Regions from separate parts of the Stenotrophomonas sp. STEN056 genome, predicted to be linked through region 1. Evidence: riboswitches for the same ligand, from Rfam matches in the RefSeq annotation. Region 1 holds a riboswitch; the other holds the start of a gene.

Region 1 (15,645 bases):
GCGCTACGCCGCCGGCGTGGCCCGCGGCGACTGGCGCGACGATCCGGACCAGCACCCGGCCCTGGCCGAACTGGACCGCATCCACGAAGCGCTGGTGGATTCGGCGCAGGACGGCTGGCTGGACCGCCTGTCCGCGTTCTGGAAGAAGCCCGAGCCGGTCAAGGGCCTGTATTTCTGGGGCGGCGTGGGCCGCGGCAAGACTTTCCTGGTGGACCTGTTCTACGACGGCCTGCCGATCGAAAAGAAGTATCGCACCCACTTCCATCGTTTCATGCGCGGTATCCACGAGCGCCTGCGCGAACACCAGGGGCAGAGCGATCCGCTGGCCAAGATTGCCCAGGAATGGCGCAACAACCTGCGCGTGCTGGTGCTGGATGAATTCTTCGTCACAGACATTGGCGATGCGATGCTGCTGGCGCGCTTGCTGGAGCGCCTGTTCGCCGAGGGCATCACCCTGGTGACCACCTCCAACACCGCCGTGGAAAACCTGTACCTCAACGGCCTGCAGCGCGACAGCTTCCTGCCGGCCATCGCGCTGCTGCAGAAGCACTGCGTGGAGCTGTACGCCGAAGGCACCGAGGACTACCGCATGCGCGCGCTGACCCGCTCGCCGGTGTACCGCGCGCCGCTGGATGCTGACAGTGAAAGCTGGTTGGGCGGACGCTGGAAGGAACTGAGCGGCGGCGAGGATTCGCGCAGCGGCAACATCGCCATTGAAGGCCGCAAGATTCCGGTGCGTGGCCGTGGCAAGAGCATTGCATGGTTTGATTTCGCTGCGTTGTGCGAAGGCCCGCGCGGGCCGTCGGATTACATTGAGATCGCCCGCGAGTTCAACACCGTGCTGCTCGGTGGCATTCCGCATTTCGACCGCATGAACGAAGACGCCGCGCGGCGTTTCGTCAACCTGATCGACGAGTTGTATGACCGCCAGGTCAACCTGGTCTGCACCGCGCAGGATGCCCCGCCGCTGCTGTATTCCGGCACCCGCCTGGCCGGTGCCTTCGAGCGCACAGCTAGTCGCTTGATTGAAATGCAGAGCGCCGAGTACCTGGGCACCGCGCACCGGAATGGGTAACCCAGAGCATCGCAATCCGCTTGCAGCCCCTCTCCCGCGTGCGGGAGAGGGGTTGGGGTGAGGGGAGCGGGCGAAGCCCGTTGCCGCGCAGCATGGCACCAAGCGTCACCGGGAAGGCCGCTGCCGAGCATGGCTCGGCACTACATCGCGTCCTCTTAACCCCATCCTCCATCGTCGCCCGTTCCTGTTCCTGCACGCCGCCATACGCGGCCCATCCCTCGCACAGGAGCAGCGACCATGCGTCATTCGAATGGAACCATGTTGAAGCGGCCCGTACGCACCGCGGCGTTCGCTGCCATTGCCACCTTGCTGGTCGGCCTGCCGGTGGTGACCGCGGCGCGTCTGGCGCCGGCCTCGCCTCCGGTGGTGGAAGGCGACCTGCAGGCGCCGACCTCGTTGCGTGTGCGGCAGACCCGGCCGAACTTCCAGGCGCCGACGGCAACGACCTGCAGCGACACGCCGGTGCTGCGCGAAGTGGCAGATCCCAGTCCTCGTGCACAGGAGCACCTGACCGGGCCATCCAGTCGCCGTTTCCGTTCCGCCATGAAGAGTGCTGGGAGTGCCGAGCGTACCGCCGTGATGGAAAGCCTGGTTGCGCCCGCACCGGCTGCGCCGCCGTCGCCGGCCAGTGAGGTAGCCGCGACCGTCGATGCGCTTCATGCGGCCGATGCCGCACTCCGCCTCGAATCGTCAGCGCCGCGCGCGCATCAGCAACAACAAGCCCCGGTCACCGCCGGCGTGGTCGACGACAACGCCGACTTCGGTGGCTTCCTGCAGTTTCTGCAGGGGCATGAGGAATCCAAACAACTGGGCCGCGACATCAGCGTGCGTCAGCGCCTGAAGGTGGTGGATGCACAGGGCCGCCCGGTACCCGATGCCGAAGTGGCGGTCAGTGCCAGCAACGGCGCGCGGATGTGGGCGCGCACCGATGCCGGCGGCCAGGTGTGGCTGCACCCCAATGCCTTTGATGACCGTGATTCGGCCAGCTACCAGGTGCAGGTGCGTCGTGCTGGCAAGACCGTGAGCGCGCCATTGCAGCGCGGGCAGAAGAACACCTTGCAGGTGGTGATGGCCGATGCCGCAGTGCCGGCGCGGGCCAAACTGGACCTGGTGTTCATGGTCGACGCCACTGGCTCGATGGGCGATGAAATCGACAAGCTGCGCAATTCGCTGCAGGGCATCGTGCGTGACATCAGCCAGCTGCCGTCGCAGCCGGATATCTGCCTGGGCCTGGTGACCTACCGTGATCGCGGCGATGAATATTTCGTGCGCGGTTGGGACATGACCCACAACGTGGCAGCGTTCCAGCAGGTGCTCGATGGTGTGCGGGCCAATGGCGGCGGCGACTTCCCCGAAGCCATGAATGAAGCTTTCGATCATTCGGTGCAGGCGCTGAACTGGCGCGGGCCCTCCACCACGCGCGTGCTGGTGTCACTGGCCGACGCACCGCCGCAGATGGGTTATCCGCAGCCGCGTTACGAGCAGACCATGCTGGCCGCGCTGGGCAAGGGCATCAAGGTGTTCAGCGTGGCCGCGTCCGGCCAGGACACCACCGGCGAGATCGTGCAGCGGCAGATCGCGCAGTACACCGGCGGACGTTTCATCTTCCTCACCTACAAGGACGCCAGTGATCCGTCCAGCGGCCCCGGCAGCGAGACGGTGCATGAGGTGAGCAACTACTCGGTCGATACCCTGGACAAGCTGGTGGTGCGGCTGGTGCGCGAGGAGCTGGCGCAGCTGCCTTGAATGGGAAGTGGGGAAGGTGAGGCCGTAGGCGGGGATGGAATCCCCGCATCCACGGTGCTGAAGGGGTGCTTGGGAGGCTGGGGGGGGGGCATCCCAGCCCGCGCTGAGAATTTCATCAGAAATTTACGTCTTCAAGACGAGGGGTTTACCCGCAAAAAAAGTGGCCAAACCACTTGACTGCGCAATCCGTCCGGACAGGTTGCCGTACCCGGATCCGGCCCGCGAAGGCATAAGCCTTGCGCCCCAAGGCTTGACGAAAATTCCCCACATTTCGTGTTGACCGTGTCATTTACCCCCACTATCTTGTGGCCCGTCGGTTCTGGTGGGTTCGCGCTCACCGGATTGAAAGGGAAGCTGGTGACGCCGTGACAGGCCATTCCAGCACTGCCCCGCAGCGGTAATTGGGAACGACCCCGCCACATCAGCACTGAGGCTCAGACCTTGGGAAGCGGCGGAGTAGGAGAAGGCCCCCGCCTTCATGCCCAAAAGTCCGAAGACCTGCCGACAGCCACGCGATGCACACCGCGTGGTGCCGGCTGCGGTGTCTTCGAGGGGAAGACGGCTGGTGACGTGGTGCCGTTGACGCCGACTGCAGGTCGGGTGCGTCGCGGTTGCTGCGACGCCGTCCTTCCATGCTCCTGGTCCCGCCACCGGCCCTGGTTTCCTGCGAGGGCAGGGGCTGCGTGCAACCACGCCATGAAGGACACATCGTCGTGACCACTTCCGTTTCCGAAGTCGCCCCGGCCGAGGCCGGCTTTGAACTGACCCCGCCGCCCACCGCCACCGCCATGAGCGTGACCAAGCGCAATGGCAACACCGAGCCGGTGGACCTGAACAAGATCGTCCGCGCCATCCAGCGCTGCTGCGAAGGCCTGCATGCGGTCGACCCGATGCGCGTGGCCACCCGCACCATTTCCGGCCTGTACAACGGCGCCACCACCCAGGAACTGGACGAACTGTCCATCCGCACTGCCGCACTGCTGATTGGCGAAGAGCCCGAGTACGGCCGCCTGGCCGCGCGCCTGCTGGCCAACTTCATCGGCAAGGAAGTCTCCGGCCAGGAAATCCATGCGTTCTCGCAGTCGGTGGGCCGTGGCCACGAAGTGGGCCTGATCAACGACCGCCTGCTCAACTTCGTGCAGATCAACGCACGCAAGCTCAATGACGCCATCGACCCGGCGTTCGACCTGAACTTCGATTACTTCGGCCTGCGCACGCTGTACGACCGCTACCTGCTGCGTCACCCGCACACGCGCAAGGTCATCGAGAACCCGCAGCAGTTCTTCCTGCGCATCGCCAGCGCGCTGAGCGAGGACGTGCCCGAAGCACTGGCGCTGTACCAGCGCCTGGGCAGCCTGGATTACCTGCCGTCCAGCCCGACCCTGTTCAATGCCGGCACCAGCCACGAGCAGCTGTCCTCGTGCTTCCTGCTGGATTCGCCGCAGGACTCGCTCGAATCCATCTACAGCAAGTACGGCGATATCGCGCAGCTGTCCAAGTTCAGCGGCGGCATCGGCGTGAGCTACACCCGCGTGCGTTCGCGCGGCTCGCTGATCAAGTCCACCAACGGCCATTCCAACGGCATCGTGCCGTGGCTGAAGACGCTGGATTCGTCGGTGGCGGCGGTCAACCAGGGCGGCAAGCGCAAGGGCGCGGCCTGCGTGTACCTGGAAACCTGGCACGCCGACATCGAGGATTTCCTCGAACTACGTGACAACGCCGGTGATGATGCGCGCCGCACCCACAACCTCAACCTGGCCAACTGGGTGCCGGACCTGTTCATGCAGCGTGTCGAAAAGGACCAGGAATGGTCGCTGTTCGATCCGCGCGTGGTGCCCGAGTTCACCGACCTGTACGGCCCGGCCTTCGAGCAGGCCTACCTGCAGGCCGAAGCGCAGGGCAAGGCCGCGCGTACCATCAGTGCGCGCAAGCTGTACGGCCGCATGATGCGCACCCTGGCCGAGACCGGCAACGGCTGGATGACCTTCAAGGACAAGTGCAACCTGGCCAGCAACCAGACCCTGCGCCCGGGCAACGTGATCCACCTGTCCAACCTGTGCACCGAGATCCTGGAAGTCTGCTCCAACGACGAGACCGCGGTGTGCAACCTGGGCTCGATCAACCTGGGTAACCATTTTGATGAGCATGGCGATTTCGACTACGACAAGCTGGCCGAAACCGTGCGCCTGGCCGTGCGTCAGCTTGACCGCGTCATCGACCTGAACTTCTACCCGATCGAAAGCACGCGCCGTGGCAACCTGCGCTGGCGCCCGGTGGGCCTGGGCTGCATGGGCCTGCAGGATGTGTTCTTCCGCAAGCGCCTGCCGTTTGACTCGGCCGAGGCGCGCGCGCTGTCGAAGAAGATTGCCGAGACCATCTACTTCCACGCCCTGGAAACCTCGTGCGAGCTGGCCCAGGAGCGTGGCAAGCATCCTTCGTTCAACGACACCCGTGCGGTCAATGGCGAGCTGCAGTTCGATGCCTGGAACGTGGTACCGGAAGACACCGCGCGCTGGGACGCGCTGCGCGAGCGCATCAAGCAGCATGGCCTGCGCAACTCGCTGATGATCGCCATCGCCCCGACCGCGACCATCGCCTCGATCGCCGGCTGCTACGAGTGCGTGGAACCGCAGGTGTCCAACCTGTTCAAGCGCGAGACGCTGTCCGGTGACTTCCTGCAGATCAACCGCCACCTGGTCGGCGAGCTGAAGCAGCTGGGCCTGTGGACGGCGGAGATGCGTGATGCGATCAAGCTGGCCGATGGTTCGATCCAGAACCTGCCGCAGATTCCCGAGGCGCTGCGCCACATCTACCGCACCGCATGGGAACTGCCGATGCGCTCGCTGATCGACATGGCCGCCGAGCGCGGTGCCTTCATTGACCAGTCCGCCTCGCTCAACCTGTTCATGGAAAGCCCGAACATCGGCGCGATGTCCTCCATGTACATGTACGCGTGGAAACAGGGCATCAAGACCACGTATTACCTGCGCTCGCGCCCGGCCACCAAGATCGCCAAGACCACGGTCAGCAGCTACACCCCGGTCGAAGCGGTGGCCTGCTCGCTGGAAAACCCGGAAGCCTGCGAGGCCTGCCAGTAACCGCCGCTTCAGCCCCTCTCCCGCAGGCGGGAGAGGGGTTGGGGTGAGGGCGCTCTGAAAGCACGTAGCGCCCTCCAGGAACCAACCCTCATCCGGCGCTGCGCGCCACCTTCTCCCGCAGTGAGAAGGAAATGGAGAAACCCCCATGTCGTCGAAAAAACCCAACCAGATGCTGCTTGATCCCGGCTTCGAGCTGACCCTGCGTCCGATGCGTTACCCGGACTTCTACGAGATGTACCGCAACGCGATCAAGAACAGCTGGACCGTGGATGAGATCAACTTCCAGATCGACATCACCGACCTGCACCAGAAGATGACGCCGGCCGACCGCCATCTCATCCACCGCCTGGTTGCGTTCTTCGCCACCGGCGATTCCATCGTCTCCAACAACCTGGTGTTGAACCTGTACCAGCACCTCAATGCGCCGGAAGCGCGCATGTACCTGTCGCGCCAGCTGTATGAAGAAGCGCTGCACGTGCAGTTCTACCTGACCCTGCTGGACAACTACCTGCCGGATCCGGAAGAGCGCTTCAAGGCGTTTGACGCGGTGGAGAACATCGACTCGATCAAGAAGAAGGCCGACTTCTGCTTCAAGTGGATCGATTCCATCCAGGGCATCACCCGCATCGAGACCCGCGAGCAGCGCCGCCAGTTCCTGCTCAACCAGATCTGCTTTGCCGCGTGCATCGAAGGCCTGTTCTTCTTCGCAGCGTTTGCCTACGTGTACTACTTCCGTTCGCGTGGCCTGCTGCCGGGGTTGGCGTCGGGCACCAACTGGGTGTTCCGCGATGAAAGCTGCCACATGGACTTCGCCTTCGAGTGCGTGCGCACCATCCGTGCCGAAGAGCCGGATCTGTTCGACGCGAAGATGGAGCAGGAGGTTTACCAGATGCTGGAAGAAGCCATCGAGTGTGAAGTGCAGTTCGCCGAGGACGTGTTGTCCGGTGGCGTGGCCGGCATCTCCACCCGCGACATGCGCCAGTACCTGCAGCACTGCGCCGACAACCACTTCGCCAAGCTGGGCATGGCCCGCAAGTACAACGTGCGCAACCCGCTGCCGTTCATGGAGCTGCAGGACGTGCAGGAGCTGACCAACTTCTTCGAGCGCCGCGTCTCCGCCTACCAGGTGGGCGTGCAGGGCGAAGTCTCGTTCGACATGGCGTTCTGATTCAGGCCAGATGTGTTGCGGGAAGCAGGAAGCAGTACAAACGCGGCGCTCCCCTTCACCTGAAGAAAATGCTCTGCTCCCTCCCTTTCGCAAAGCGAAGGGGAGGGTTGGGGAGGGGTGCTTTGGGGCTCTCTCCGCAACCTGGCCTTTGTTGAGCATTGTTGAAGAAACAGCAACAGCAACAGCACCCCTCCCCAGCCCTCCCCTGCGCCATGCGCAAGGGAGGGGGCTAAAGCAACGCAACACCGTGTCGTTGCGCGCGGCGCACAGGGTCACCGCGCACTGCTGTGCGTCGTCACCCCGCATACACCGGCTGCACAGGTGGCCGGGCGTATCATCCGGGCAACCTCTGAAGGCGTTCCCCCATGACTCCCATTCCCGAAACCGATCCGCCCGTCGAAGTCCGCATGGCCGAGATCGTGTTCCCCAACCACACCAACCACATGGGCACGCTGTTCGGTGGCCAGGCGTTGGCATGGATGGACAAGGCCGCGTTTCTGGCCGCTGCCCGCTATTCGCGCCGTACCGTGGTCACCGCACGTTCGGACCAGGTGGATTTCAAGCTGCCGATCCGCGTCGGGCAGATGGTGGAAACCATCGGCCGCGTGGTGCGCGTGGGCCGCAGTTCGATGACCGTGGAAGTGGAGCTGGTCACCGAGGACCTGCTCACCGGCGAGCGCAAGCTGTGCACCAAGGGCACCTTCGTGATGATTGCGCTGGATGCCGAAGGGCACCCCACGACCGTGCCGGCACTGCCGCGGCAGGCCTGAAACACTTGCCGATGAGCCTGTCCTCGTCAGCCCCCGGCGCACGCCTGTCACCGGCGGTGATCACCGAACTGCCGGAATTCATCGCCCGGCACCGGCGCCTGTTCGTGGTGACCGGCGCCGGCTGCAGCACCGATTCGGGCATCCCGGATTACCGGGATGCCGACGGCCATTGGAAGCGCACGCCGCCGGTGAACTACCAGGCCTTCATGGGCGAGGCCGCGACGCGGCAACGCTATTGGGCGCGCAGCCTGGTGGGCTGGTCGACCTTTGGTCGTGCCCGCCCCAACACCACGCATCATGCGTTGGCGGCACTGGAAGCCGACGGCCGCATCGAACTGCTGCTGACCCAGAATGTGGATTGCCTGCACCAGCGTGCCGGCAGCCAGACCGTGATTGACCTGCACGGGCGCCTGGACCAGGTGCGTTGCATGGGCTGCGAAGCACGTTCACCGCGCGAGGCATTGCAGCAGCGGCTGCTCGATGCCAACCCGGGCTGGGATGCATTCGATGCCGGCATCGCCCCGGACGGTGATGCCGATCTTGAGACGGACTTTTCCAGCTTTCAGATACCGGCGTGCCTGCAGTGCGGCGGCATCCTCAAACCGGACGTGGTGTTCTTTGGCGAGAACGTGCCGCGCGACCGTGTCGAGACCGTGCACGCACACCTGCAGCGCGCCGATGCGGTGCTGGTGGTGGGCTCCTCGCTGATGGTGTATTCGGGCTTCCGCTTTGTCGATGCCGCGGCCAAGGCGGGCCTGCCCATCGCCATGGTGAACCTGGGCCGGAGCCGCGCCGATGCATTGCTGTCGCTGAAGGTGGAGATGTCCTGCGCGCAGGCCCTGGCCTTCCTGCTCGACGGCACCAAGACGCAGTGATCCACCACGCCGGTTGAACCGCGGCTGGTGCGGGCGTGCAATGGGCACCCCACTTTCCGGATCATCCCCGTGAGCCACCTGTTTTCGCCCCTGTCGCTGGGCCCGCTGTCACTTTCCAACCGCATCGTCATCGCGCCGATGTGCCAATACTCGGCGCAGGACGGCCAGGCCAGCGATTGGCACACCATCCACCTGGGACAACTGGCGCAGTCCGGCGCCGGGCTGCTGATCGTGGAAGCCACCGCGGTGCTGCCGGAAGGGCGCATCAGCTGGGCCGACCTGGGCCTGTGGGACGACGCCACCGAGGCGGCACTGGGCAAGGTGCTGGCCTCGGTGCGGCGCTGGTCGCGGATGCCGCTGGGCGTGCAGTTGGCCCATGCAGGGCGCAAGGCCTCCACCGCGCGCCCCTGGGACGGCGGCCGCGCCATCGCGCCGGAGCAGGAACACGGCTGGCAGGTGATGGCGCCGTCGGCACTGCCGTTCCTGGAGGGCGAACCAACGCCACAGGCGCTGGATGCCGCCGGCATCGACGCGGTGGTCGAGGCCTTCGTTGCCGCAGCGCTGCGTTCGGTACGGCTGGGTTTTGACCTGATCGAGCTGCATGCCGCGCACGGTTATCTGCTGCACCAATTCCTGTCGCCACTGAGCAACCATCGCAGCGATGAATACGGCGGTGCGCTGGAGAACCGCATGCGCCTGCTGTTGCGCGTGTTTGATGCGGTGCGTGCGGCGGTGCCGGCCCAGGTGGCCGTGGGCGTGCGCATCTCCGCCACCGACTGGGTGGAGGGCGGTTGGGACGTGATGCAGAGCATCGAACTGGCCAAGGCACTGGAGGCGCGCGGCAACGATTTCCTGCATGTGTCCAGTGGTGGCCTGGACCCGCGCCAGCAGATTCCGGTGGGCCCGGGGTATCAGGTGCCGGCGGCCGAGGCGATCAAGGCGCAGATCAGCACGCCGGTGATCGTGGTGGGCTTGATCACCGAACCGGCGCAGGCCGAGGCGATCCTGGTGGAAGGCCGTGCAGACGCCATCGGCATCGCCCGCGGCATCCTCTACGACCCGCGTTGGCCGTGGCATGCCGCCGCGGCATTGGGCACGCATATCAGCGTATCGCCGCAGTACCTGCGCTGCGAACCGCACGAGGCGCGTGGGCTGTTCGACGTTGGCCGCTGCGACTGAGCACGACGGCGCGGTACTACACGTGGTCGCTGTCCACCCGCCAGTCGGTGGGTAGTGCATCGACCACGTGCTGCAGCAGTGCCCGGATCTTCGGTGTCAGGTCGCGTCGGTCGCTGACGCACAGGAACACCCGCATCGGCGCGGGAGCGGCGCATGCCTCGCCGGCGGTGTCGCCCGCCTCGAACAGCGCCCGCAGCTCGCCGCGTGCCAGATAGGGCGCAGCCACGAACGCCGCAAGGCGGGTGATGCCGCCACCATTGACGGCCATCGCCGCCAGTGCGTCGATGTCGTCGCTGACCAGCGTCGGCTGTACTTCGGCATCAAAATGCAGGCCATCGCGCACGAACCCCCAGCGCAGGGGGCGCCCATCCTGCGGATACCGGAACAGCAGGCAGCGGTGCTCGCGCAGTTCTTCCGGCGTGCGCGGCGTGCCGGCGCTGGCCAGGTAGGACGGCGCCGCGCAGAACACGAACGGCACCTGCGCGATCGGGCGTGCCACCAGGCCTTCTTCCAGCTGCGGCTCGATACGCAGGCTGACATCCACGTCTTCATGCGCATGGTCCACGCTGCGATCAGCAAGCAGCAAGGCGATGTCGAGCCGCGGGTAACGCTGCTGCAGTGCCGGCAACAACGGCGCGAGCACATGCCGGCCGAATGCCGCGCTGCTGGCGATGCGCAGGCGCCCGGCCGGGGTGGCATCGGGGTCGGTGACGGCGGCCTGTGCGCGTTGCAGGTCGCGTTCGATATGGCGCACCTGGGCCAGATACAGCGCGCCGCGTTCGGTCAGCGCCAGTTGCCGGGTGGTGCGGTTGAACAGGCGCACGCCCAGGTGGGCTTCCAGCCGGGCGATGTTCTGGCCAACGGCGGCGGCACTGATGCCCAGCGTGCGCGCGGCAGCGGCAAGGCTGCCCGCGTCGGCGGTGCGGATGAAGCTGCGGATGGAGTGGAGGATGTTCATGCCGGGCGGCATTGTCCGGGGTAATTCCAAAATAATTCTTTATAAAGCGCCAAGTACGGGCGATCTAGTCGAAAACCGCCGCCTTGCCTATCGTGCCCGGTTGGCCGTCACCGATGGGTTGTGCAACACGCGGCCACAGCGCGGGAGCTGCGTTCCACCGCCACCCACGCATGGACGTCGCCTGCCCGTGTCGGCGCTGCATCCACACCGATCGGCTTGTGTGTGGACGGCATCATCCGTGTCAGCTGCAACTGCTTTTGGCCCGCTGTGGCAAGAACGGTTACTGTCCGCGACCTCCCTGTGCAATGTTGTTGGCCATGCGCCCTGATTTCATCCTCACCCTTTCCTGCCCGGACCGTACCGGCATCGTCTACCGCGTCTCCGGCCTGCTGTTCGAGGCGGGCTGCAACATCCTCGATGCACAGCAGTTCGGTGACGAGGAAAGCGGGCGCTTCTTCCTGCGTGTGCATTTCGACATCGGCGACAAGGGCGAGGTGCCGGGTGTGCGCGCACGCCTGCAGGCGCTGGGCGAAGCGTTCGCCATGCAGTGGGAGCTGCACGACGCCCGCCGCCGTGCGCGCCTGCTGGTGCTGGTCAGCAAGCAGGGCCATTGCCTCAATGACCTGTTGTTCCGCACCCACAGCCGCCAGCTGAAGGTGGACATTGCCGCAGTGGCGTCCAACCACGCTGATTTCGGCGCACTGGCCGGCTCCTACGGCGTGCCGTTCCACCACCTGCCGGTGGATGCGGACAACCGCGCGCAGCAGGAGCAGCAGATCATCGACCTGGTCGAGCGCGAGCGCATCGACCTGGTGGTGCTGGCGCGCTACATGCAGATCCTGTCACCGCGCCTGTGCCAGGCGCTGGCCGGCCGCGCGATCAATATCCATCACAGCTTCCTGCCCAGCTTCAAGGGCGCCCAGCCGTACCACCAGGCGCACGCGCGCGGGGTCAAGATCATCGGCGCCACCGCGCACTACGTGACGTCCGATCTGGACGAAGGCCCGATCATCGAACAGGACGTCGCGCGCGTGGACCATGCAATGACGCCACGTGACCTGGTGCAGCTGGGCAGCGACACCGAGTCGCTGGTGCTGGCCCGCGCGGTACGCCGCCACGTCGAACACCGCATCGTGCTCAACGGCCATCGCACGGTCGTGTTCCGCTGAGGAGCGCGCGGGAGCTCTACCCCTCCCCGGCCCTCCCCTTGCCTGTGGCAAAGGGAGGGGGTTGTCCTGCCTGGTCTGACCGATCACAGCGAAGCCCGCTTTCACCCTCCTTTTGCCGCAGGCAAGGGGAGGGCTGGGGAGGGGTTGCGCCTTGCCGTTGCCGCAACCCGCTCAAGCCCTATTCACCCCACCACGTCGATCCCGCCTTCCACCAGGGCAATGCGCACGGCGGCATCGTTGGCGGCGGACACCGGCCGTGTCAGCTCCCACAGGAAGCGCACGCGAAAGCCGCTGATGGCCGCGTCCTGCGCGCTCCACAGCACGCAGTAATCGCGCGCCAGCCCGCAGACGTGCACCTCGGTGATGCCGCGCTCATGCAGCCAGCCGGCCAGGCCGGTGGCGGGGCGGTCGCCGCGCGGGCCGAAGTTCTCGCGGAAGGCGCTGTACGAATCCACCTGGCGATCACTGCCCTTGCGCAAGATCAGGCTGGCGCTGTTCCAGTCCACGCGCGGATCCAGTGCGGCACCGGCGGTGCCCTGCACGCAGTGGTCCGGCCACAGCGTCTGCGACTGGCCGTGCAGGGTGATCACCTCCAGCGGCTTGTGGCCCGGATGCTGGCTGGCGAAGGAGGCATGGTCGCGCGGGTGCCAATCCTGCGTGGCCACCACCGTGGCGTATTTTCCTGAAGCCAGCAGCGCGGCGATGCCGGGCACGATGGCGTCGCCCTGTTGGCATGGCAGTGCGCCACCAGGCATGAAATCCGGCTGCAGATCCACCACCAGCAGTGCTACGTCTTTTGCGTACATCCACGGTTTCCTGACGCGAGGGTAGGCACAGTCTACGACTACGGGTTGCCTCGGGCCCGGCATGGCGGCAGGCCAGGCCCTCCGGACAGGAGTGTGGACATGATCGATGGCTGGGAAATGGGGCTGCGCCTGCTGCTGGCGGCGGTGCTGGGCGCGGTGATCGGCATCAACCGTGGGCGCCTGGAATGGGCGGCGGGGCTGCGTACGCACATGCTGGTCTGCGTGGGCTCGGCACTGGCCATCATCGTCTCGGCATTCGGTTTCGACGATGTGCTGGGACGCGCGAATGTGATGCTCGATCCGTCGCGCATCGCCGCGCAGGTGATCAGCGGGGTCGGTTTCCTGGGCGCGGGCACCATCCTGTTCCTGCAGCGCGAGCAGGTGATCCGTGGCCTGACCACGGCCGCCGGGTTGTGGGCGGTGGCCGCGGTGGGGCTTGCCGCAGGCGCCGGGCTGTATCTGGCCGCACTGATGACCACCGCGTTGCTGTGGGCGATCCTGGCCCTGCTCAAGCCACTGGAACAGCGCTACCTGCGTCGTCGCGCACGCAGCGGCCGCGTGCGTCTGTGCCTGGCAGAAGGGGCGTCGTTGGCGCGTGTGCAGGCGGCCGTGGAGGACGCCGGCCTGCCGGTGAAGCGCATCACCCTGCGTGCCCGCGTCGAGGGCAATGCCATCGTCGATATCGATTGCGAGCCACCGCCCACGCGCGAACAGCTGCTGGACAAGGCGCAGCGGCTGGGGGCGGTGGAGGGGGGGGGTCGGTGGAGTTGCCCGGGCGCGCGCCGTAGGGCGGGCACGCTGATGCCGGCGGCTTCATGGGCCCCGCTCCCGGAGGGGAGCGGGGCCGTCAAACGCAGCGCTCAAACCGATGCGCTGTGGGCGCGATGGATCAGAAGCGCTGCTGGTACTTCATGTACATGAAACGGCCGATGTCGAAGCCACCGTAGTAGGTGAAGCTGCTGTTCGGCTGGCTGTACATGATCGGGCCTTCGTGCTTGAACACGTTGTTGACGCCCAGTGACACGGTGCCGTCCCACGGCAGTGCATAACGCACCTGCAGGTCGTGGAAGGTGTTGGAACCCAGCTTGCGGCTGGGCTGCATGTCCGTGTACGCCGACTGGAAGTTCGGCAGGTTGCACTCCGGGCCGCCGTCCAGATCGTAGGAGCACTTCTCCTTCATGCTGGAGTAGTAACGGGTGGTCCAGGTCGCGCCGAAGTTGCCGTTCTGCCAGTCCATCGTCAGGTTGGAACGCACGCGGAAGTTGCCTTCCCAGCCGGTGAGCTGCTCCACCGGGGTGGTGTCCACGTTGTCGCTCTTGCGCGAGAGGTAGTCCACGTAGGTGGTGTTCCAGCGCAGCGACAGCTGGCCGAAGGCCATTTCCGGCAGGCGGTAGCGCACGCCTAGGTCATAACCGGCCGTTTCCTGGTAACCGGCGTTGTTCAACGAACGGTTCATGCCGCTGACCTGGCCCTTGTTGTCACCGGAGGTGTAGCGGGTGAAGCGGTCGCAGGCCGAGGCGACGTTCTGCACGTAGCACTGGTTGAGGATGTCGGTGGCCGACTCGCCGACGATCACGTCGTCGATGCGGATCTTCCACCAGTCCAGGCTCAGGTCCAGGCCGGAGACGAAGTCCGGGCTGTAGACCAGGCCCACGGTCCAGGTCTTGGCGGTTTCCGGCTTCAGCGCGGCATTGGAGCCGGAGGTGAAATCGGTGACCGCCTGCACGCCGGAGGTGGTGGCCAGCTCGCCGTCGCCGGTCCGCTGGCGGAAGTCGGCGTCCAGGCCGGCTGCGGCGCAGCGTGCGGCCACTTCGCTGTTGCGTGCGGCGGCGCCGAAGGCGCGGTCACACGGGTCGGTGATGCGGTCACGGGTGGTGACGGTGCCGCCGTACAGGTCGTCCACGGTCGGCGCACGGAAGCCGGTGCCGTAGGTGGCACGCACCAGCAGTTCGTCCACCGGCTTCCACTTCAGGCCGAACTTGCCGTTGGTGGTGCCGCCGAAGTTGTTGTAGTCCGAGTAACGGCCGGCCACATCGAGTGACAGCTCACGGGCGAAAGGCAGGTCCGCCAGCAACGGCACCTGCAGCTCCAGGTAGACCTCGTCGAGCTTGTAGTCGCCACGGGTCGGCTTGCCGCTGGTGCCGGCGATCTGGCCGTTCTGCACCATCAGGTCCGGGGTGTAGCTGGCTTCCTCACTGCGGTGTTCCACGCCCATCGCGGCCAGGATGTCACCGGCCGGCAGGGTTGCCAGCGCGCCGGAGATGTTGGCGCTGGCCACCTTGGTGGTGCTGCGGATATCGTCGACGAAGCTCTTGAACAGGTAGTCGCGCACGGCACGGTCGCCGCTGAGCGAGCCGGTGCTGTTGCTGCCCGACGGTGCCAGCGGATTCCACGGCACGCAGCCTTCGATCACGTTGCCGACGGTGCCGCAGCGGGCCACGCCATTGGCATCCATGAAGGACGGGCCGACGGCCAGGTTGACGTGCGGCTGGTACATGCTCTGCAACGTGCGGCGCTCGCCTTCATTGCGGTTGTACATGTAGCTGACGTTCCAGTCCCAGTAACGCGAGCCGGTTTCAAAGCTGCCCTCCAGGCCCAGGCTGGCACGCTTGGTGGTCAGGCTGTTGTTGGTCGCACGCGGATACTCCTCGGTGCGGTGCGAGAAGCGGACGTCCTGGTTCCAGTGGTTGAACATGCTGTCGGCCGACAGCGGCGCACGCGTACCGTTGTTGATCTGCGCGGCGGATACCGAGTACGGGTAGCCGGCCAGCTGCTTGAGCGATTCACGCTCGCTGTACAGC
Region 2 (15,645 bases), on a different contig from region 1:
GCTGGCCACGTTCCTGGAGAAGTCCGGCATCAAGACCGCCGCCATCCACGGCAACAAGAGCCAGGGCCAGCGCCTGCGTGCGCTGGGTGACTTCAAGGCCGGCCGCGTGACCGTGCTGGTGGCCACCGACATCGCCGCGCGCGGCATCGACATCAACGAGCTGCCCAAGGTCATCAACTACGACCTGCCGATGGTGCCGGAAGACTATGTGCACCGTATCGGCCGCACCGGCCGCAACGGCTCCACCGGCGAGGCGATCTCGCTGGTAGCGCAGGACGAGGCCAAGCTGCTGCGCCAGATCGTGCGCCTGCTCGACCGCGACATGGACATCCGTGACGTGCCGGGCTTTGAACCGCAGACCCCGATCCGCTGGGGCAACAGCGCCCCGGGCAAGGCCGAACAGCCCGGCGGCCAGCGTGCGCCGCGCCGTGGCAATGGCGGGCATGGTCCGCGCCGTTCCAATGGCGATGCACCGCGTGGTGGCCGGGGCGGTCAGGCACAGAAGCCGGGCGGCCAGCGCAATGGCGGCGGCAACAACGGTCAGCAGCGCCGTGACAGCCATCCGGGCGGCGGCCAGCGCCGTGGCGGTGGCGGTCGGGGCCAGAGCCGTACCATGGCCTGATGCCGGCGCCTGGCTGACACGCATTGCAACGAAAAGGCCGACGCACCGCGTCGGCCTTTTCCATTCCCGCTGCAGCGCGTTCAGGTATTCCCTCTTCCACTCAGCTGATGGAAGCACTGACCAACAAGCACGCCCACGCCGCAGTACAGCACGTGCACCCTACAATTGCGCCCATGGATATTTTCAAGGTTTTCACTCTCGAAGCAGCCCACCGGCTGCCCAACGTCCCGCCGGGCCACAAGTGCGCGCGGCTGCATGGCCACTCGTTCCGGGTGGAGCTGAAGGTCAGCGGCGAGCCGGGCGAAGACACCGGCTGGATCATGGACTTCAGCGACCTCAAGGCCGCTTTCCAGCCGCTGTACGACCAGCTCGACCACCACTATCTCAACGACATCCCCGGCCTGGAGAACCCCACCAGCGAGCGCCTGGCCATGTGGATCTGGGAGCGTTTGAAGCCCCGCCTGCCGCTGTTGAGCGAAGTGGTGGTGCATGAAACCTGCACGTCCGGTTGCAGCTACCGCGGGCCGTAACGGCGCGGACTGCATCTTCTGCACCTTCTGCACCCTCCCTTGGGCGTGAGCCCGGGAGAGAGTTGAGAGGGGGTCTTTTTCAAGCCCGCTCAAAAGGCACCCCTTCCCGGCCCTTCCCTCCGCTTTCAGCGCAAGGGAGCGGGCCAACGCTGCAGCACCACCGCGTCAAAACTGAACGGACAGGGAAATCTGCCAGCGGAAGCTTGCACTTCGGCGCAATCGGGATATGCTGCAACGCAACAAAGGCGTTTCGGAATTTCGGATGTCCGCTCAAGCCAACGACTTCAGCCAGTACACCCAGCAGCTTGCCGCCGTGGCCAACCGTGCCAACCGGCTGACGCTGGAGAACGCCGAGAGCGTGTTTGGCGTGCAGCTGCGCACCCTGGAACGCAACACCAACGCGACCGCTGGCTTCCTGGGCGAGTTGGCCCAGGCCGGTGCGCAGGTGGATCTGCAGGCACTGCTGCCCAAGGGGCTGCAGGTGGCCCACGACAACCTTGAGCGCTTGGCCGCCGCCAGCCAGGAGGCCATCGGCCTGAGCCTGAAAACCGGCGAAGCACTCGGTGAACTGGCGCGTCAGCCTTTCCCGGCGAGCAAAGCCAAGGCCGCCCCGAAGGCCGGTTGAACGCCTGAACCCATTTGCGCGGTCCCTCCCCCGCGCAACCCGGACCCGACAGCATCCCCTCCCGCTGTCGGGTCTTTTTTTGCCTGGGTTTCGCTACCGACGGCGCAACCGGCGGTGCGCCACTGCAGCAGATCACCCAGGTCCACGCCTGTCCAGCCCGACAAGCCCAGGCGGCCCTGACGCGCTGTGCGGCGACCCGATCACGCGATGCACTGTTCTCCTACGGCTGCCAAGGTTGCTGCCGTGGCGCTGCATCTGGCAGATTCGCCAGCCCAGCAAGCGGTAGACTCTTACGATGTTCAGTGCCAATACGCTCACCGGCAGCAAGCCGGAACAGTACGCCCAGCTGCTGGCCCAGGCCCGCGCCCTGGTGCAGGGCGAAGTCGACCGCATTGCCAATGCCGCCAACCTGTCCGCGCTGGTCTACCACGCCTTGCCGCAGCTCAACTGGGTGGGTTTCTACTTTTACGACGGCAAAGAGCTGGTGGTCGGCCCGTTCCAGGGTTTGCCTGCGTGCGTGCGCATTCCGCTGCACAAGGGCGTGTGCGGTGCGGCGGCAAGCAGCCGCCAGACGCAACGGATCGAAGACGTGGATGCCTTTCCCGGGCACATCGCCTGTGACTCCGCATCGCGCTCGGAGTTGGTCGTTCCGCTGTTGCATGACGGCGAATTGATCGGCGTGTTCGACATCGACAGCCCAGTGCTTGCACGCTTCGATGCGGACGACCAGCTGGGCCTGGAAGCCATTGCCCAAGTATTCGTCGAGGCACTGCGGTGAGCACCACCAAGCTGCGCAACATCGGCCCCAAGAGTGCGGCCTGGCTGCGTCAGGTGGGACTGCGCAGCGAACAGGATCTGGTGGCCGTTGGTGCGATCGGCGCCTTCATGAAGGTAAAGCGCGCCGGCTTCAAACCCAGCCTCAATCTGCTGTATTCGCTGGAAGGTGCGCTGGTCGGCTGCCATTGGCAGGAAGTCCCCGAAGCGCGGCGCCAGCAATTGGTGGCGGAGTATGAAGCCGCGGTGGGCGAACTGCCCGCCGCGCGGGGGGCACAGGTGGCCGGGCCGGTGCATGAAACCCGCATGCAGATGGACACCGACACAGACGACGAAGACACCGCCGAGATCCGCTTCGGCGAGTAGCAGCGGCCTTGGTCGCGAAGCTACTGTCTCATCCGATCGCCGAAAAGCTCACCCCTCCCCAACCCTCCCCTTGGCTTCGCCAAAGGGAGGGAGCCGGAGCGCGCGACCGTTTTCCTGCGGAATACCCGTAGGGCGACCGTGGTCGCGGCACTGCGACTGTGGCCGCTCGTCATCGCGGTGTACCACGCACCTTCAACGCCATGATTGCTTGTTGTTGCATGCGCCGGTAGCCGTTGCGGTTTCGCGGCCAAGGCCGCTCCTACAGCGGCAGCGCCATGCTGGCCACCACCAGCACCAACAGCAGCAGGGTTTCGGTGACTTCGACGCTTGCGCCCAGGCAATCGCCGGAGATGCCGCCCAGCGTGCGCCGCCAATACAGGGCCACCAGCGGCACCACCAACAACGCCAGCAACAGCGGCCAGGCGACAAAGGCAGTGATGACCGTCAATGCCACAGCCCATAGCCACATCGAACGCAGGCTCAACTGCCAGGAAAAACGCTCGGCCATGCCAGCGCTGTGCAATGACGGCAGCAGCCGGCTCCACCACAAGGTGCCCCAGCGCGCCCACACCGGCACCAGCACGATGCCGAACCACAGCGCACTCACCGCCAGCTCGGTGAGCAGCACAAACTTCAGCAGCAGCTGCATGATCAGCGTGACCACGCCGAACACGCCCATGTGCGGATCCTTCAGCACTTCCAGGAAGCGTTGCGGATCGCGATGCGCGGCGCCAAAGGCATCGGCCACATCGCCCAGCCCATCCAGGTGCAAGGCGCCGGTCACCCACACCCACACCAGCAACGTCATCGCGCCGGCCAGCCACGGGCGTTCGCCAAAGCCGTACAGCGGCAACGCCAGCAACACGCCGATGATCGCGCCGACCAACGGGTAGTACACCGCTGAATGGCTGAGATCGTCCTGACGGAACTCCTTCACCTGCGGTGTCGGCAGGCGGGTCAGGAACTGGATGGCGAGAATCAGCCGGCGCACGCTCATGGTTGCCGCAGCTCCAGCAGTTCGCCCCACAGGCGACCGTCTTCGCCGCGCTCCACGCGCAGGCGCACACGGGTGCCGTAATCAATGCGTATGGCCCACAACATCGACAACGGCATGCCGCAGATGCGTGAGATGGCCATGCGCAACACGCCGGCATGGCTGACCACCAGCACCGGCAAACCATCGCCATCGTCTTCGTCGGCCAAGCGGTGCAGTTGTTCTTCCACGCGCGCCTGGAACTGCGGCCACGATTCGCCGTTGGGCGGCACCACGTCATGCGGTTCTTCGTAGAACGCGGCCAGTTGCTCGGCCGGCAGTTCGTCGAAATGCAGGCCGTCCCAGTCACCGAAATCCAGCTCGGCCCAATCCGGATGGATCTCGCAGAACTGATTGCTGCCGGCCACCAGCGCATGCGCGGTATCCAGCGCGCGGCGACGCGGCGAGGTGATCACGCGGCTCCAGCCAATGCCAGCGTGGCAGCGGTACAACGCGTCCATCGCGCCGTCGATCAACGGCGGATCGGTGCGGCCGTCCAGATGCCCCTGGCGGCCCGTGGAAGCGTGACGCAGCAAATCCAGAATCATTGCGGGCCACCGCGATCGGCCACCGATGCTTCGGCAAAGGTCGCCATCTGGTTGTGCAACACGCAGGCCATGCGCACCAGCGGCAGCGCCAGCGCAGCACCCGAGCCTTCGCCCAGGCGCAGGTCCAGCGAAAGCAGCGGCTGCGCCTGCAATGCCTCCAGCAGACGGATGTGGCCGCGCTCGGCCGACTGATGCGAGAACAGCAACCACGGCCGCACGCCGGGATTGATGCGTACCGCAGCCAACGCCGCAGCGCTGACGATGAAGCCATCCACCAGCACCGGCACCTTGCGCTGTGCGGCCGCGATCATGGCCGCACTGATTGCGGCGATTTCCAGACCGCCGACGCGCTGCAGGGCTTCGTAGCCGGGCGACGCGGCGGTAGTGATTGCCTCGCCATGCAGCGTCAACGCGCGGGCAATGATGTTCTTCTTCTGCACCATGCGCACCGCGTCCAAGCCGGTGCCGGCACCGACCAGTTCATCCAGCGGCAGCGGGCCAAGTACGGCGGCAAGCGCGCTGGCCGCGGTGGTGTTGCCGATGCCCATTTCGCCGAACACCAGCAGTTCGGCGCCTTCTGCACAGGCCACTTCGACCGCACGACGGCCGGCCGCAAATGCGGCTTCCAGATCGGTGGCCGACATGGCCGGGCCGGTACTGAAGTCGTCCGTGCCCGCGCGGCTCTTATCGCTGACCACACCTGCAATGGACGCGCTGGCGCGGCTGCCGACATCCCATACGTGCAACGGCAGCCCCAGTTCGCGCGCCAGCACGGCAATGGCCGCGCCACCGCCGGCAAAGTTGTGCAGCATCTGCACCGTGACTTCCGGTGGATAGGCCGACACGCCCTGCGCGGCCACGCCATGGTCAGCGGCAAACACCACCACCGGCACACGCTGCGCCTGCGGCGTATCGGTGGCCTGCAAGGCGGCCAGCTCGATGGCCAGCGTTTCCAGCCGGCCCAGCGCCCCCTCGGGCTTGGTCAGCTGGCGCTGGCGGGCGATGGCACGCTGGCGATGTTCCTGCGATGGCAGCCCGCAGGCCTGCCCGAACCATGTTTCTGTCACGACTGTTCCAAATACAGCGACTGCGGCGCGCATTCTAGCCGGACGGCCGGGAGCAGGACCGTAGACGTGCGCGCAGGAGCGGCCTTGGCCGCGAAGCAGGTGATGCAACCGCTACAGGCAACACGCCTGCAATTGCGGATTGGTTCGCAGGCGGTGGCTTTGCTTGCTTCGCGGCCGAGGCCGCTCCTACGGCTCGGGTGCCGGATTTCCGGCGCTTGATCGGGCGGTTCCTGATATTCGTTCAGTACCGCCCCGGCGTCATGGCATAGAATGCGCGCACTTTCGGGTGACCGACCGGCCTGCGCCGGCCGGTTGAAACGGGAAGCCGGTGCCGCGCACGGTTGGAGTTCCAGCCGCTCGCCATTCCGGCGCTGCCCCCGCAACGGTAAGCAGGACAAGGCCAGGCAACACCGCCACTGTGCACGGCACGGGAAGGCGCCTGGTCGGAAGCAGCCACGCTGCTTCGCCTGCAAGTCCGGAGACCGGCCCGAAAGCCGACTGGTTGCGATGCGGAGGGCATGGCGGCGGCTGTGGCGCCGTGTGTGCGCGACCTCCGTCACTTCCCTCTCATGGCAGCCCAACCCATCCGCCTGCGCGGGAGCGTGCAGGTCCAGGAGCTTCCATGAAACTGCATTACCACACCCTTTCCCTCGCCCTGGCGCTGGCATTGCCGGCCGTTGCCGCTGCACAGAACGCACCGACCGAGCTGGACGACGTCACCGTCACCGCTACCCGCACCCCCGTTGCCGTCAAGGACAGCGTGGTGCCGGTGCAGTTGATCGACCGTGAGCAAATCGACCGCAGCCAGGCCAACACCGTGCTGGAACTGCTGCGCGGCCGCGCCGGCCTGGACTTCGTCAACCAGGGCGGCACCGGCAAGATCACCTCGCTGTTCCTGCGCGGCACCAACTCCAACCAGGTGCTGGTGCTTGTGGACGGCGTGCGCGTGGGCTCGGCCACCACCGGCATGGCAGCACTGCAAGACCTGCCGGTCGACCAGATCGAGCGCGTTGAGATCGTGCGTGGCCCGCGTTCGAGCCTGTACGGCTCCGAGGCCATTGGCGGCGTGATCCAGATCTTCACCCGCACCGCCGGCCAGGGCCTGCAGCAGAACCTGTCGTTGACCGCCGGCAGCAACAACCTGCGCCAGGCCAGCGCCGGCTTCAGCAACCGCGGTGAGCGCGGCTGGATTTCGGCACAGGGCGGCTACCAGAAGACCGATGGCATCAATGCCTGCAACGGCTCGTCCGCACTGTTCCAGGGCTGCTATGTGGAAGAGCCCGACCGTGACGGCTACCGCAACACCTCGATCAACGTGCGCGCCGGCTATGCGCTGACCGACACGCTGAGCCTGGAAGGCCACGTGCTCAACGCCGACAGCTTCAACGAATACGACGGCAGCATCTTCGGCGGCAATGAAGCCGACAACCGCCAGCAGGTCTACGGCGCCAAGCTGGCCTGGGCTGCATCCGACGCGGTCCAGCTGACCGCGCAGGTCGGCCGCAACCGCGCCCCGGCCGACAACTACTTCGCCAGCGGCGGTACCCGCACGTTTGCCAGCAACTTCGACACCCGCCGTGACACCGCCAGCGTGCAGGCGGACTTCCAGCTCGCCGAAGGCCAGCAGCTGACCGCCGGTGCCGACTGGCAGAACGACAAGGTCACCAGTTCCACCGCCTACGACATCGAAGACCGCGACAATACCGGCGTGTTCGTCGAGTACCAGGGCCAGTTCGGCGCGCACTCGCTGCAGGCCAGCGTGCGCAACGACGACAACGAGCAGTTCGGCAACCACACCACCGGCAGCCTGGGTTACGGCTTTGCCTTCGGCAACGGCTTCCGCCTGACCGCCAGCGCCGGCACCGGCTTCAAGGCCCCGACCTTCAACGACCTGTACTACCCGGGTTTCAGCAACCCGCACCTGAAGCCGGAGGAATCCAAGAGCCTGAACATCGGCATCGCGCAGTACGCCAACAACTGGAACTGGACCTTCAACGCCTACGAAACCCACATCGATCAGCTGATTGGCTATGACAGCAACTTCGCCCTGGTCAACGTAGCCGAAGCCCGCATCCGTGGCGCCGAGCTGACCGGCTTCCTGTCGCTGGCCGGTTTCGACATCAATGCCCAGGCCAGCTTCACCGACCCGCGTGACCACACCTCCGGTGCTGCTACCTACGACAACCTGCTGGCCCGCCGCGCGCGCACCAGCGGCCGCCTGGACGTGGACAAGAGCTTCGGCCCGCTGCGCCTGGGCGTGACCGCTGCCGGCAGCGGCCACCGCTTCGACAACGCCGCCAACACGATGCGCCTGGCCGGCTACGGCACCGTTGACCTGCGCGTGGAATACGCCATCAACGATGCGTGGAGCCTGCAGGCCAAGGCCGCCAACGTGTTTGACCGCGAGTACGAAACCATTGCCTGGTACAACCAGCCCGGCCGTGAGTACCAGCTGACCCTGCGTTACCGCTCCGCCAACTGAGCCCAAGGGGTTCGATGGTGAAGCAATGCCCCGGTGTGATCGCCGGGGCATTTTTTTGGGCGAATGTTTGTAGAGCGGAGCCAGGCTTCGTTGCGGCTTCATCGGGAATGGCGCTTGCCGAGCATGGCTGCGCACTACGGTTTTTATTTTTGAGAAGCCAGGCTTCGCCCTGCCCCTCTCCCCAACCCCTCTCCCGCAGGGGGAGAGGGGCTTCAAGCAAAGCTCCGACGGACCATGGCACTGCTCTGCGCCGGTTTGCACAGATAGCGGCATTCAAGCCCCTCTCCCCTTGCGGGAGAGGGGTTGGGGAGAGGGGTAGCAGGAACACTGATCCGCCACGCATGGCCCTGCTCACTCCTCGCAAGGCACCACCAGCGGCACGCCGCGTGTGGGATGTTCGATCACCTGCACCGGCTGCGCGTAAACCTGCGCGATGATTTCGCGGGTGAGTACCTGGCGTGGCGGCCCGTCGGCGGCGATGCGGCCTTCGCTCAGCATCACGATGCGGTCGGCGTAGGCCGAGGCGAGATTGAGGTCATGCAGTACCACCACCACGCAGCGGCCCTGCCGGGAAAGTTCGCGGGCACTGCGCAGGGTGCGTTCCTGATGGCGCAGGTCGAGCGCGGCAGTGGGTTCGTCCAGCAGCAGTACCGGCGTGCGCTGCACCAGCGCGCGAGCCAACGAGGTGCGGGCCGCTTCGCCGCCGGACAAGGTCTGCACGTCACGCCCGGCCAATGCGCTGACATCCACTTCGCGCAGTGCCTCGTCAATGAGGCGGGCGTCCTGCGCGGGATCGGCCGGATGCGGCAAGCGCCCCATCGCCACCACTTCGCGCACGCTGAAGGCAAAATGCACGGCGTGATCCTGCGCCATTACCGCACGCTGCAATGCCAGCTCGCGTACCGGCCATTCCGACAACACGCGACCGTGCAGCGATGCATCACCGTGATCCGGCACGATGTCACCGGCAAGCACAGCCAACAGCGTGGATTTGCCGGCACCGTTGGGGCCAACCAGCGCGGTAAGGCTGCCCGCCTGCAGATGCAGGCTGACATCGGCAAGCACGTGCCGGTTTCCGCGTCGCACGCTGGCATTGCGCAGCGCCAGCAAGGGCGTGCTCACGCCTGCCCCCTGCCACGCTTGCGCAGCACCAGCCACAGGAAGAACGGCGCGCCCAGCGCGGCGGAAAACAGCCCCAATGGAATTTCCGACGGTGGATCCAGCGTGCGCGCCGCAGTATCGGCCACCACGATCAGCAAGGCGCCGGTCACACCCGACAACGGCAGCAGCCAGCGGTGACCCGGGCCAGCCAGCATCCGCACCAGGTGCGGCACCACCAGCCCCACGAAGCTGACGCTGCCGGCGAAGGCCACCGCCGCGCCCACCAGCAACGCGCTGAAGGCCACCAGCAACAGCCGCGTGCGGGCAACATCCAGGCCAATGTGCCGCGCCTGGCGCTCGCCCAGTGCCAGCATGTCCAGCGCCGTGGCCAAGCGGTACAGCGCCAGCAGGCCGATGACGAATACCGGCGCGGCGGCGGCCACATCACGCCAGCTGGCCTGGGCCAGCGAGCCCATTTGCCAGAACACCAGCGACTGCAGTTCGCTCTCGCTGGCGATGTAGGTCAGAAAGCCCACGGCCGCCGAACACCCCGCGCCAATGGCGATGCCGACCAGCAACAAGGTGGCGGTGCCTTCGCCGCGCCCCGGCCGCGCCAACAGATAGATCAAGGTGGTGGCCGCTGCACCCCCGGCAAACGCCGCCAACGGAATCAGCCACACCCCGAGCGCTCCGGCGCCGAGCACGATGGCGGCGACCGCACCCAACGCTGCGCCCTGGCTGACGCCAACAATGCCCGGGTCCGCCAGCGGGTTGCCAAACAGACCCTGCAAGGCAACACCGGCCATCGCCAGCGATGCGCCCACCAGCGCACCGAGCAGCGCGCGCGGAATACGCAGCTGCCAGACCACGCCCATGTCGCGCGCGCCCACGGCCTGCGGGTCGGCCAAACCAAACTTTGCCGCGATGGCCTGCAGCACATCGGCCGGCGGCAGCTTCAACGGCCCGGTGCCAAACGACAACAGCACCGCGCCCAGCAACATCGCCAGCAACATCCACAACAACAGCGCGCCGCTGGGCCGCCGCACCTGCCCGGACATCATCCGCGTGACAGTTCCGCCAAGGCCTGTGCCAATGCCAGCGCACCGGCACCGGAGCCCACGCTGGTGGACTTCAGTTCGACATCGGGCATCACCCAGACGCGATTGGCAGCACCGGCCGGCGTGTGCTTGAGCGTCGGGTAGGCCTTCCACAAACCGGCCTCGCCACCGAACAGGCGCAGGTCGTTGTCCGTCACCACAATCACCTCCGGTGCCGCGGCGACAACGCCCTCGTTGCTGAGCTGCGAGTAGTTGGCCACGCCGGCTTCCTCGCCGATGTTGATGCCGCCGGCAATGGTGATCAGCTGATTGGCGGCGCTGTCGGCACCGGCAACCGTCGGCAAGCCCCCCGCGCCACTGGCCGACACTGCGATCACCCGCGGCCGCTTCGCATTGCCGGCGGCAATGGCCGCTGCCTGCTCAAGCTGCGCCTGTACCTTGCCGGCCAGCTCCCGGCCCTGCTCTGGCAAGCCGAGTGCATCAGCCACCTTGCGCACCTTGTCGGCCGGTGGCTGCAGGTCATCAATCACCACGGCGGCATGGTCGGTCGCCCGCAGGCGCCCGGCCAGTACCGCATGACGGCGCAGGCTGTTGCCGAGGAACACGCTGCCGCCCAGGCTCAACACGCCTTCCACGCCGGTGGTGCGGTTGAACAGGAAGTGCTTCTCCGCTGCGAGGCCGGCCGCCGTCGCCGAACGTTCCGGCGCAGCGTAGACGTTGGTGCCCAGGCCCAATGCTTCGATCACCGCGATCACATCATCGCCACCGGCAACGATGCGGCTGATGTCACTGACCTCGACCTCCACGCCATCATCCGATTGCACCCTGGCCGGCAGTTGCGGCGCAGCGGCAGCAACCTGCGGCACGTCCTGGCCGGCGACGCGCTTCCAGCCCTGTGGCAGGGTTTCCGCGTCGGCGCTGGCTGCCGCATCGGCAGGGGTGGCCACGGAGGCTTCCGGCGACACCGGGGGACGTTCACAACCGGCGATCAGCATGGTCAACAGCATGCCAAGGGCCGTCGGCCATGCAGTGGTGATTTTCATCTTCACTTCCTCGACTGTTCCATTGGACTACTCGTTCAATCCGCGCCAGCCAAAGCTTGATGCCGGCGCGGCACGCAGCGGCGCCGGGGCGATGCGTCAGCGGCGCGGTTCGCCACTGTGGTCACGCACGCCGCTGATCGCATGCAGCGCACGCAGCAACGAAGCACGAAACATCGGCCCATGGCCCAGCCCTTCAAACGCGTGGTACTCGACATCCAGACCGGGCACCTGACGCAGGCGCACGGATAACTGCTCCGCAGCATCGGAAGGTGCGCCGGAAACCCGCATGAGGTGCGCCAGCACGCGTGGGTTGCTCATGTCGCGGTTGCGGGTGTCGCGCTCACGCTCACCCCCACCGAGCATCAACAGCACACGCGCCCGCTGGCCGGCGTTGTTGCCGATGAACTGCTGTTCCGGCTCGCCAAGCATCACCCCCTGCTTCCACCACAACGATGGGCTGGCCGGCACATACGTCTGGAATGCGCCCGTGCGCATGTACAGCGCATGCAGAACGAACAGGCCGCCCAGCGAATGCCCCCACAGCGCCTGTCGCTCCGGATCCATCGCCACGCGTTGCATCAGCTGCGGGCGGATGCGCCGCTCCAGCACCTCAAGGAACGCATCGGCGCCGCCGCCCACCGCCGGCGCACCGTCTTCCGGCGAATCGGGCGCGGGGGTGTAGTCGCGGGTTCGCGCCGGCGAATCAATGCGCAGCGCGTTGTCGTAGCCGACGAAGACCAGCACGGTCGGCTGTACCTGTGCCAGTTCCTCCAGCAATGGCGCGTCGAACTCCATCAACGCGCCGTTGCCGTCCAGCATCCACAATGCCGGGAAACCCGCTGCCGGCGCAGGGCCGGCAGGAATACCCAGGTTGACCCGCCACGCCCGCTGCCCGTCCTCACTGCGCAGCACGAAACGCTCGAAGCGGTAATGCGGCGAGCCCGTATCGGCCACGGTCTGGCCGATCAACTGCGCCGGGTTGCGCTGCTGTGCCGCTGCCATCGGTGCGAACACACCGATCAGCAGCAGCGACAACACCACCAGCAGGGAAGAAACACCAAAGCGTGCGTGCCGGTTCATCACAGGGCCTGGATCAGAAGCCAACCGTCAGGTTCACCCAGTAACTGCGGCCGGGCTCGTTGTAGGTGGCCGCACCGGCCCCGCTCGCGCTGGTGCTGGTGGTGCCTTCGCGGAACAGGCGCTTGTCGAACAGGTTGTTGACGCCACCGCCCACACGCACCTTCGGGGTGATGCGGTACTGCCCGCCCAGGCTCCACAGGTCATAGGCCGCGCGCGTATCCGGCGGCAGCACTGCGCCAGTGGTGCTTGAGCGCGTGGCCGACTCCTGCTTGCCGTAGAACGTGCCGGTCAGCATGAACGACAGCTGCGCGTTCACCTGCCAATCCAGGAAGGTGTTGATGGTGTATTCGGGAATGATCGACAGCGGCTGGTCGGTGGTCTTGTCCACGTTCTCGATCATCCAGGTGACGTTGGTGTTCCACGACAGCACCTCACCCGCACCCACCAGCGGCACCTTCAGGTTGCCTTCCACGCCACGGATGATGGCTTCAGGCGCGTTGGTCCACTGGAACACCTGGCCCTTGGTGTCGTTGGTCACGCCAATGCGTTCCTGGCCAGCGACGATCTTGTCCTTGTAGTCGTTGTGGAAGTAGGTAACCGAGGCGTGCCAACCATTGTCCGGCGCCCACTCGATGCCGATTTCCTTGTTGATGCTGGTTTCCGGGTCGAGGTTGGCGTTGCCCATCACATAGCAGCCCGAGCCCATGTTCGGGCTCAGCACCGGGCAGCCGTTGCCGCGCGTGTAGTACAGGTAGTCCGGGTTGGCCTGGTACAGGTTCGGCGCCTTGAAGGCACGCGCGACGCCGCCCTTGATCGCCCAATCCTGGGCCAGCTTGAACTGCACGTTGAGGCTGGGGCTGACGTTGTTGCCGAACTGCGAGTGATGGTCGAAGCGCACGCCCGGCGTCACCGTCCAGCGGTCACCGATGTACAGGTTGTCTTCGATGAACACCGCCGCGAACTGCTGGTCGGTCTTGCCGGTGCGGCTGCCGGTGTAACCCGGGATGCCACCGCCGCTGCTGGAACCCTGGGTGACCGAGTACGGGTCATCCAGCTTCAGGTCGCGGTATTCGAAGCCAACCGTGGCGACCTGCTCGATGCCACCCCAGTTCAACGGCACGTTGATTTCACCGTCCACGCGCGTGGAGGTCAGCTCGGAGGTGGAGAACGTGGCGCCTTCGGTGATCGAGCCTTCCGGGCCACCGGCCAGGCCTTCGTTCAAGCGGGTGTTGTCGGTGTCGTCATAGGCCGCGGTAATGCGCGAGGTGCCCCAGTCGTAGCTGCCACGGTGGGTCAGGCCAAAGGAGCGGCGCAGCATCACGTTGGTCTCGGCGCCATACAACGCATTCAAACGCTCGAAGCCGTCGCCGCTGACGCCGCGCTCGCCCGAGTAGATGTTGCCCTGGCGGCTGACGCTGGCATCCAGCTCCAGCACATGGTTGTCATTGATGTCATAACGCAGCAGGCCGCTGATGTCGCGGTTGCGCACGCCTTCGCGGCCGGCCGGCGGGGTCACGCCGGTGGCGAACTCCTCGTTGAGCGACAGCGCGTCCGGCTCGGTCTTGTTGACGTTGCCGAACAGGCGGAACGAGAGCTGCTCGCTCAACGGGCCGGAGAGCTGGAAGCCAACGCGTTCGCTGTCGCCTTCGGTACTGTGCTCGGCCTGGCTGCCGTACAGCGTCAGCGAGCCGGTGATATCGCCGGTCGGCTTCTTGGTGATGATGTTGACCACGCCGCCGGACGCGCCGGAGCCATAGCGCGCTGCCGCCGGGCCACGCAGCACTTCGATGCGTTCCACCGCTTCGGCCGGCACCCAGTTGCTGTCGCCGCGGCTGTTGCGCTCGCCGCTGCGGCCCATGCGCACCGAATCACGCGAACTCACCGGGCGGCCATCGATCAGGATCAAGGTGTTTTCCGGGCCCATGCCACGGATGTCGATCTGACGGAAGTTGCCGTAGGAACCCGATGCCGTGTTGCCCGTCAGGTTGATGCCCGGCATGCGACGGATGACTTCGGACAGGTCGTTGGCCGGCGGCATGCGCTCCAGGTCCACCGAAGTGATGACCGACGTACCCAATGCCTGGCGCGCGATCTGCTCCGCGGTGACGTGCACGGTGTCGATATCGGTAGCGGCCGGCGCACCTTCCGCGGCGGCGGGGCCGGCAATCAGGGCGGACACTGCCAACGCGGCAGCCAGGGGACGACGACGGAACAACGGGGCACGCGCGGACAACCGCGACGAAGTACGGGACATGACAAAGCCTCTCGACAGTGGGGGGCGAGCCTCTGGCGAACGGCTTGAGGCACGGCAGTTACCGGGTGCAGCTGCCGGAAACAAACACCAGGCAGCTGCGGGACGGCCGTTACTTTAGCATTAAATGATAATGGTTATCACTAACTTTTAAGGCCGCCGGATCATCTGCATGGCCATATGCCATCACCATTGACGCAGCCCTGCGTCGTTGCGTCCTGCGCGGCACGGCGGATCACCGAACCCAGATCGCATGACCGACCTCAGAGGAACTGCAGCAACGCCGGCATGTCATCGATCACTGCAACCGCATCGGCGGTATCCAGATCCAGTTCCCGCGTGTAGCCGTAGCGCACCAGCACGATGGGCATGCCGGCCGCGTTGGCGGCATGCAGATCGGTTGCAGAGTCGCCCACCATCAGGCAGTCCGGCACCGCCGTATCCAGCAACTGCGCCACATGCTGCAGGGGTTCCGGCGCGGGCTTGCGCTGCGGCAGCGAATCGCCGCCGATGATGTGCGCGAAGAATCCATCGATGCCCAGGTGTTGCAACAACGGCGGCACCAGCGCCGCGGGCTTGTTGGTGCAGATGGCCATCGGCAGGCCGCGCGCCTGCAGACGGGCGAGCGTATCCGTCACGCCGTCGTACAACTGCGGGCTGCGCAGCAGGCATTCGTGGTAATGCCGCATGAAGCCAGGCATCACTTCGTCCAGCGTGTGATCGCTATTGGCATCACGCAATGCCGTGGTGACGAGCTTGCGCACGCCTTCGCCGATCCAACTGCGCACCGTGGCTTCGCTGACACGCGGCAGGGACAGATCCTCAAGCGTGCGATTCACCGCTTCGGCAATATCACCGGCGCTGTCCACCAGCGTGCCATCCAGATCGAAAACCACAGCCAACGTTGCCACGTGCGCGTACTCCACTACGGAAAGCGGTTGATTGTAGCGGCGGCGGGCGGAATGGCCTTTGTGTTATGCGACGCCTCCCCTCTCCCCAACCCCTCTCCCGCAAGGGGAGAGGGGCTTCAAAGCTGCAGTTGCAAGCATTGCTTCAACTTGCAGT

What was found. A riboswitch is a leader RNA that binds a small molecule or an ion and turns the genes downstream of it on or off. The one in region 1 is predicted to bind cobalamin.
Region 2: another riboswitch for cobalamin. It lies ahead of btuB (TonB-dependent vitamin B12 receptor); the one in region 1 lies ahead of ACVOLO_RS08240 (ribonucleoside-diphosphate reductase subunit alpha).

The regions. Positions count from the first base shown of each region.
Region 1 covers NZ_JBRRDL010000011.1:4,791-20,435, reverse strand. Annotated here, with positions in the region: gene zapE (cell division protein ZapE) at 1-1,075, shown strand, start outside; gene ACVOLO_RS08245 (VWA domain-containing protein) at 1,334-2,821, shown strand; cobalamin riboswitch at 3,119-3,341, shown strand; gene ACVOLO_RS08240 (ribonucleoside-diphosphate reductase subunit alpha) at 3,610-5,919, shown strand; gene ACVOLO_RS08235 (ribonucleotide-diphosphate reductase subunit beta) at 6,065-7,087, shown strand; gene ACVOLO_RS08230 (acyl-CoA thioesterase) at 7,453-7,857, shown strand; gene ACVOLO_RS08225 (NAD-dependent protein deacetylase) at 7,869-8,732, shown strand; gene ACVOLO_RS08220 (NADH:flavin oxidoreductase/NADH oxidase) at 8,802-9,911, shown strand; gene ACVOLO_RS08215 (LysR family transcriptional regulator) at 9,928-10,869, opposite strand; gene purU (formyltetrahydrofolate deformylase) at 11,187-12,038, shown strand; gene ACVOLO_RS08205 (nicotinamidase) at 12,221-12,844, opposite strand; gene ACVOLO_RS08200 (MgtC/SapB family protein) at 12,944-13,765, shown strand; gene ACVOLO_RS08195 (TonB-dependent receptor) at 13,734-15,645, opposite strand, start outside.
Region 2 covers NZ_JBRRDL010000015.1:29-15,673, reverse strand. Annotated here, with positions in the region: gene ACVOLO_RS09750 (DEAD/DEAH box helicase) at 1-622, shown strand, start outside; gene queD (6-carboxytetrahydropterin synthase QueD) at 796-1,152, shown strand; gene ACVOLO_RS09740 (phasin family protein) at 1,415-1,777, shown strand; gene ACVOLO_RS09735 (GAF domain-containing protein) at 2,073-2,555, shown strand; gene ACVOLO_RS09730 (TfoX/Sxy family protein) at 2,552-2,917, shown strand; gene cobS (adenosylcobinamide-GDP ribazoletransferase) at 3,177-3,914, opposite strand; gene ACVOLO_RS09720 (histidine phosphatase family protein) at 3,911-4,498, opposite strand; gene cobT (nicotinate-nucleotide--dimethylbenzimidazole phosphoribosyltransferase) at 4,495-5,565, opposite strand; cobalamin riboswitch at 5,833-6,070, shown strand; gene btuB (TonB-dependent vitamin B12 receptor) at 6,188-8,047, shown strand; gene ACVOLO_RS09705 (heme ABC transporter ATP-binding protein) at 8,399-9,169, opposite strand; gene ACVOLO_RS09700 (FecCD family ABC transporter permease) at 9,166-10,209, opposite strand; gene ACVOLO_RS09695 (heme/hemin ABC transporter substrate-binding protein) at 10,206-11,249, opposite strand; gene ACVOLO_RS09690 (alpha/beta hydrolase) at 11,346-12,329, opposite strand; gene ACVOLO_RS09685 (TonB-dependent siderophore receptor) at 12,343-14,583, opposite strand; gene ACVOLO_RS09680 (phosphoglycolate phosphatase) at 14,844-15,491, opposite strand.